3 regions of the Ruegeria sp. YTSA168 genome follow, and region 1 is predicted to be linked to each of the others. Evidence: riboswitches for the same ligand, from Rfam matches in the RefSeq annotation. Region 1 holds a riboswitch; each other region holds the start of a gene.
What was found. A riboswitch is a leader RNA that binds a small molecule or an ion and turns the genes downstream of it on or off. The one in region 1 is predicted to bind cobalamin.
Positions count from the first base shown of each region.

Region 2: another riboswitch for cobalamin. It lies ahead of nrdH (glutaredoxin-like protein NrdH); the one in region 1 lies ahead of AC2FFE_RS03480 (DUF1636 family protein).
Region 3: another riboswitch for cobalamin. It lies ahead of AC2FFE_RS04195 (DUF1636 family protein); the one in region 1 lies ahead of AC2FFE_RS03480 (DUF1636 family protein).

Region 1 is NZ_JBXWMW010000001.1:686,392-688,709, reverse strand. It holds gene cobW (cobalamin biosynthesis protein CobW) at 1-553, opposite strand, end outside; gene AC2FFE_RS03480 (DUF1636 family protein) at 557-931, opposite strand; cobalamin riboswitch at 1,015-1,220, opposite strand; tRNA gene AC2FFE_RS03475 (tRNA-Tyr) at 1,458-1,541, opposite strand; gene rlmB (23S rRNA (guanosine(2251)-2'-O)-methyltransferase RlmB) at 1,658-2,318, shown strand, end outside.
Region 2 is NZ_JBXWMW010000002.1:386,983-389,300, reverse strand. It holds gene nrdE (class 1b ribonucleoside-diphosphate reductase subunit alpha) at 1-281, opposite strand, end outside; gene nrdI (class Ib ribonucleoside-diphosphate reductase assembly flavoprotein NrdI) at 263-688, opposite strand; gene nrdH (glutaredoxin-like protein NrdH) at 692-913, opposite strand; cobalamin riboswitch at 997-1,189, opposite strand; gene AC2FFE_RS05540 (AraC family transcriptional regulator) at 1,224-2,153, opposite strand.
Region 3 is NZ_JBXWMW010000002.1:83,053-85,370, forward strand. It holds gene AC2FFE_RS04190 (ABC transporter ATP-binding protein) at 1-716, opposite strand, end outside; gene AC2FFE_RS04195 (DUF1636 family protein) at 713-1,069, opposite strand; cobalamin riboswitch at 1,168-1,384, opposite strand; gene AC2FFE_RS04200 (D-lyxose/D-mannose family sugar isomerase) at 1,443-2,108, opposite strand; gene AC2FFE_RS04205 (carbohydrate kinase family protein) at 2,128-2,318, opposite strand, start outside.

The DNA of each region.
Region 1 (2,318 bases):
TGGTCAGCAGGATTATATCGGCGCAGGATATCTGATCCTCGAATACTTCTGACAGCGGGGTTTCATGGTCAATCGAGTCATCCGCCAAGCGCTGGGCATCCACGGCCTCGACATTCGGCGCAAAGCGACCAGCGGCGACAGCCTCGGCATCCGCTAGAGCGATTACGCCATCCACCGTGATTTTAGACCGGATATCTGGCCAATCAAACGCTTTCAGCAGTGGTTTGGGCAGGGCCAGACCGCTGGTTTCGATCAGAATATGTTCAGGGCGCGGCTCTAGCGCCATCAGCGCCTCGATGGTCGGGATAAAATCGTCAGCCACGGTGCAGCAGATGCAGCCGTTCGCCAGCTCCATGATGTTCTCTGCCGGGCAATCCGGGATGGCGCAGGATTTCAGGATATCGCCATCGACACCGACATCACCGAATTCATTGACCACAACGGCCAGGCGTTTGCCCTGCGGGTTCTGCATCAGATGCTTGACCAGCGTGGTTTTGCCCGAGCCCAGAAAGCCGGTGATGACAGTGACGGGAAGTTTTTCGAGAGTAGACATGGGTCAAGCTCCAATCGGGGGAATACGGGCCGCACAGTTTTTGCGGAAATGTTCAGGACGTTCGCGCCATTTGACCAAACCATCGTCAGTGGCCAAATACTTGGTCACACCTTCGATGATCGTTTCGACATGGTCGGTTTCGTTGAGGTTTTCGTAGACAAAAGTCCAACGCGCGGGTCCCCCACGCAGCACGATGGAACAGCCCTGATCGCAATTTGACAGGCATTCCACAGGCTTTAGGTCGATCCCGTCTGGCACGCCGGCCTGTTCCAGCGCCTTGTGCAGCAAGGCACCAGGGCGCTGGGTGTCGTCTTCGATCGCCAGGCCACGGCGGCATGTCGTGCAGACCAGCAGTTCAACTGGTGCGGCTTTATTCATCTCTCTCATCCCCCTTAGTCAAATCTGGGGGACGGGGTTTCATGTGGGCCGATCCAAGCCCCACACCGGAACACCCCGTCCGGTTTCATCTTCGGGCGCTGGCAGGTCTCCCGGCTTGCGGATGTCAGGGTGTATACCCTGTCGGATGTCCCGCCTTCCCAGCCTTTGGCCAGTGGCTTTGGGCACCCTCTCCGGTCACGGTCGCGGGGGCGGCTGCGTTTGGCGGTAAACCCGTTGACGCATTCCCTTTTCATCCTCTTACGAGGACACCAACGGATCGGACATGCGGCACTGATACGGTGCTTGTCAAGCGTGTCGCCGACAACCGCAACGCCGGGTGCAGAAAAACGACCTGTGGCGGTCGTTGGGCGGCATGTCAGGGCTTAGCCTGCGGCTTTCGAAAGGTTTGACAGCGATCACTTCACTGAACCAAATGTTTGACGAATAACTAGACTGCCATTCATAACAGCAGACACGGGCCATTGGCGGGTGCGTTTTGCTCTGGTATCTGGAAGCTTTGTGAGAGTGGTGGGCGACCCTGGAATCGAACCAGGCGTGCGTCTCCGCGAGGGAGTTACAGTCCCCTGCCACACCTTGCGGCCTGTCGCCCACTGTCAGGCGTTGCACCTGACGTGGAGGCGTGATTACTAGCGCACCAAAGGAGCGTCAACAGGAAAATACGGCTTTGACGCAGGAAAGCGAATTCACGGCCCGGAGGCCCTCAGAATGAAAAAACCCAAGTGGGTTGTCGAAAAGGAACAGGCGCGAAAAGCGGCGGCCGCCGAGACGGTTTGGCTGTTTGGTTTGCACGCCGTGCGCGACGCCTTGATGAACCCCAAACGCCAAAAACTGCGCCTGATTGTAACGCGAAATGCGCAGGACAAACTGGTTGAAGCCATTGAATTTGCGGGGATTGAGGCCGAGATGGTTGACCCGCGAAAATTCAATGCCCCAATTGACGCGGGTTCTGTGCATCAGGGCGCGGCACTTGAAGTTAAGCCCCTGGAGTGGGGCGGTTTGGCCGAGAACTGCATCGGACGGGAACACCCCCGCGTGATCCTGCTGGACCGTGTAACGGACCCGCATAACGTAGGTGCGATTCTGCGGTCAGCCGAAGTGCTGGGTGCAAGCGCGGTGATCGGAACCCGGCATCATTCTGCCCCTGAAACCGGGGCACTGGCAAAAACCGCCAGCGGCGCATTGGAACGCCAGCCTTATCTGAGGGTGCGCAATCTGGCCGATGCCATAACCGAGCTTCAGTCGATGGGGTTTCTGGTGCTCGGTCTGGATGGCGAAGCGGATGAAACTATTGAAATTGCCCTTGGGGATCAAAGGGATCGACCTGTGGCACTGGTATTGGGTGCTGAAGGGCCAGGATTGCGGCAAA
Region 2 (2,318 bases), on a different contig from region 1:
AACCGGAATTTCTTGGCATAGGCCGCATCCCAGATTTTACGCATGAAGTTCTTGGAATATTGGTCCAAAACGGCCACTTCGTAATAGCCCTCGGACACGAGATACCCCAGCTTTTCATCCAGCGAGTGGAAGAACACCGTGTTCTGGTTCACATGCTGCAGGAAATACTGCCGCGCGGCTATACGGTCGGCATCGAACCGGATCTTCCCCTCGCCGTCATAGAGGTTCAGCATCGCGTTCAGCGCGTGGTAGTCTTGCTCGTTTACGCTGCTGTCGAGCATAGATGTCTCCCTAGTTTTTCCAGCCCTGCGCGGACGCGGGCGATATCAGTTTCTGTTCCGGCCAGCTCAAACGAATAGAGCAGCGGTACGTTGCATTTCTGGGCAATGATGCGACCAGCCAAAGCGTAGGTCGCACCGAAATTGCGGTTGCCTGTGCCGATCACTCCGACGATCCCGGCGCGTCTGCCTGGATCATTCAGGAACCGGATCACCTGTTTTGGAACCGCCCCACGACCTTCGCCATCGGCATAGGTGGGGCTGATCAGCACATAGGGGTGTCCAGGGTCAGACAGCGGGTCCATTCCGTTCGGAATGCGGAAAGAGGTCAGGCCCAGCCGCGAAACAAAGCGGTGGGTGTTTCCGGATTTCGATGAGAAATAAACCAGCGCCGGGAGCGGCGCAGTCATGGGTCAGGCCAGTTGGGCGATCATGTCGGGGCGGAAACCCGACCAGTGATCACTGCCTGCCACAACTACGGGGGCCTGACGATAGCCCAGCTCGGTCACATGGGTCATGGCGCTGTCATCTTCGGTCAGGTCAACGACGTCATAGGAAATACCTTTGGCATCCAGTGCACGTGTGGTGGCGGTGCATTGTACGCAAGCGGGTTTAGAATATACGGTAATGCTCATGTCGTCCTCTGTCCTTTTTAGTTCAAAGTCGAGGACGCAAGGGCTAAACAGGCCCCAATCACGCCCCCGAACCCTCCGTTCGTGGTTATCAGTCTCGCCCGGCAGGTCTCCTGGCTTGCGGATCGACGTTCGGACTGGCCTTCCCAAAAGCACGCTTTCAGTGGCGTGTTCAGCCGAACTCTCCGTTTACAGTTGCGGGGGCAGCGCCGGTTTTCCACCGGTTTCCCTCTTAGCTTCCGATATGAATCGAAAGAACCGAAGCAACACTATATTGGGTCTGTCAGGCGGTTGATGTCAATATATAGCGTCGCTATGGGATGAGATTATTTTTGTACGACCCGGGCGTCCGGCTTGTCCATTTCCGAAAGGCCCGGTGAAAATTTGCTGGGGCTGAAAAGCCGGTGTCATAGGCGATCTGCTCGATACTATCCTGTCCCTGTTGCAGGGCACCTATGGCGATGTCACGGCGTAGCGCGTCCTTGATATCCTGAAAGGATGTGCCTTCTTCGTTCAACCGCCGGTTCAGCGTACGTGGTGTCATTTTCAGGGCCTGAGCAGCATCCGGCAACTGACAGGATTGCCAGGACGCGCCGTATAGAAAGGCGCGAACCCGCAGGCTGCTGGTATGCGCACGTGAGCTGGTGAAAATCCAATCAAGGGGTGCGCGTTGAAGGAATACAGAGGCTTCGGAAGAACTGCGTGCAATCGGGCGCGTAAACTCATTCGGGTCGAACAGAATGCTTGTCTGCGGCGCGTCAAATTCAACGGGGCAGGGGAACACCACGGCATAGTCGGCTGCGAAATCGGGGCGGGGAAAGGCAAAGTGCACAGTTCTGACCGGCGTCTCTGCCCCGCTGAGCCAGGACAAAAGCCCATGCGCCAATTTCAGGATCAACATATGACCAAAGCGGTGCGCGCGAGTGTGATTCAGATAAGGGAACAGCTTTAGCTCCACCTGATCAGACTCTGAGTGCAAATCCAGCCGGAAATCATCCAGCAACAGGTTCCAGAATGTCGAGTACCGATACAGGGCCGAGGTCAGGCTGCTTGCTTCGCGTTGCACGGTCACCAGATGTTGCAGGGCGCGAGGCCGGATTGGGCGGCTCCACAGCCCCATCATTTCGTCGCCGGTCTCGGGCGCGGCCAGCTGATAGAGCTGTGCGATTTCATTCAGGGTAACGCGCTGGGTCGATGCCATCGAGCCAGGTTGCAGCCCCGAGCGCGCAAGAAGTGAACGCATTACCGACGGTGTGCAACACGAACTAAGAGCGTCCAGCCAATCCTGGATAAAACCCGCTGATACGGTGGTCAGAGAGATGGGGTCAGGACGGGTCATAACGGCTTCGAATTGGCGTAATCGGATACAATCTTGTCAAGATATGAGCTTATCTGCAAGTCTTCGCGT
Region 3 (2,318 bases), on a different contig from region 1:
AAGCACAGGTAGTCAACACCAAACGTGTCGCGCACATGATCTGGCGTCAGGATTTGCTCGACCGGCCCAAATCCGGTCATGCGTGCGGATTTCATCAGCGCGACATGGCTGGCAAACTCGGGGATCATGACAAGGTCATGCACGATCATCACGACCGTCACACCCAGGGCGGCCACCAGCGACAGCATATGCCCCTTGGCATCCGGGTCCAGATGATTGGTGGGTTCGTCCAGAAACAACAACGAGGGGTTCTGAGCCAATGCACGCGCAATATGGGCGCGCTGACGTTCCCCGCCCGAGAGCCTTTGAATCGGCTTATCCGCCAGATGGGTCAGCTCGGTTGTGCGTAGAACGCGCTCTAGGTCTCTTTTGTGTTCCTCGCTCGAACGGTCGCTTTGGATGGGGATCTGACCCAGCGCGACATAGTCGCGTAGCTTCAGGCGACCGTCGGGCAATTCCTGCTGGCCAACAACCGCGATGGTCCGGGCCCGTTCTTGTGCAGACAGTTTGCGCAGGCTTTGACCGTTGATCTGTACATCCCCCAGCGCAAGACGCTCGACCCCGCAGAGCAGGTTCAGCAGTGTCGTTTTCCCAGCACCGTTGGGACCCGCGATCGCAAGGATTGCACCCTCTTCTAGTGCGAATGAGACACCCTGTAACAGCGCATCGCCGTTCAACGCGTAGTATTCTAGGTTTTCTGCGACCAGAAAGCTCATGCCTTACCCCTTTTGGGAAGACGGGGCAGGCGGGCGAGCGTTTTGAACAACAAGGCGGGGGGGCGATCTGTTGCGCTGGTCCAGCCGCTTTCACTGTCGCGGAACTGATGGGCGAAGGTGGCGATTGCATCCAGATCGGCGGTGCTTTGAATATCACCAAACAGGTATTGCGCCTTGCCTTCGGCCTGCAAGCCTATGGCCATGGGGCGTTCGCATCCTGCCATGCAGGGGATCAGTCGGGTTGCGACGCCCTCGGGCAGCGAAGCGTCCAGGGCGTTTTGGGCCGCGCGGGCTTCGATCTCTCCCTGGCAGGTCGAGCAGATCAGCACAAAATGGTCAGGTGTTTTGTCCACGGCTATCCTCAACGCGCAAAATGCCCGCATAGAAAGTACCGGTCCCGTAAGGGCGCAAATCTGCCATCAATCCTCCTTCCAGGACGCCCCGTCCCGGGTTGGTTTCACAGGTGATGGCAGGTCTCCTGACTTGCGGGTCGTTGCTTGGCCAACCTTCCCGGCCTTTTCGGGCCAGTGGTGATTTGGCGTTGCTCACCGCTTACAGTTGCGGGGGCAGTCACGGATTTGGCCTGACCCGGGTGTCCCGGGGCCGCACCGTATTCCCATTTTCATCCCGCAATCAAAGTAGCGGGAACCATCACAGGCCAGCTATTCTGGACAAGACACGCTTGTCAAGCAATCGCTGAGAGGCTCGTGTCAGATACGGGGTGGATCAGTAATCCGCAACCAGCAGGAATTCGGCCTCGGTATCTTCTTCGATCGTGGCAAAGCGCGGGATGGGTTGTTCGAAGACGTTATCGGTGCGGTCGTCGTTTACGGTTGAGACCTCGCCGATTAGGCAATCCCCGCGCTCGGCCCAGAAGGCGTGCCAGATACCGGGCATCAATGTTACGCTTTCGCCGGGTTTCAGGCGCAGCAACTCACCAGGAGTGATGGTGATGTCGCATCCATCACTGGGAACCACAACTGGTGTGTCGCGGTCGACGCTGCCGTCGGGGTCCGAGGCATAGATCTCCATCACCAGATCGCCGCCGCCCCGGTTGATGATATCTTCGGCTTTGACGATGTGGCGATGCATTGGCGACAGCTGCTTGTCGCGCGAGATCAGTAGTTTCTCGGCATAGAGCATTCCGCGGCCCTGGCTCAGATCATTCTCATCCCCATTGCGCAGGGTGAACAGGAACAGGCCAAGCTCATCAAATTTGCCTTGCCCGTAATCGGTGATGTCCCATCCCAGCCCCCGGGCGCGGATCGTGTCGGCCTTGGCGCTGCGCATCTGATCCGGGGACCAGTCGGCAAATGGGGGCAGGATGAACCCGAAAGACTGGATAAAGGCTTGTGCATCGGTCTTGATGCGGTTGATGTCGGAACGTTTCATGTGACTTCCCTTTTTGGGACTAAAGCTCATGCGCCCAGGGTGGGTTGGCCCCGGCACGCGACACGGTGACTGCTGCAACATCTGCACCCAACGCTAGAGCGGCGCGCAGGCTCTCTGTTGTCAGATCGCGCAGCGCGGGTTTGGTCAGATGCCCAGAACGGTGAAGTTCGGCCAGTACACCAGCGTTGAACGTATCACCCGCCCCCACCG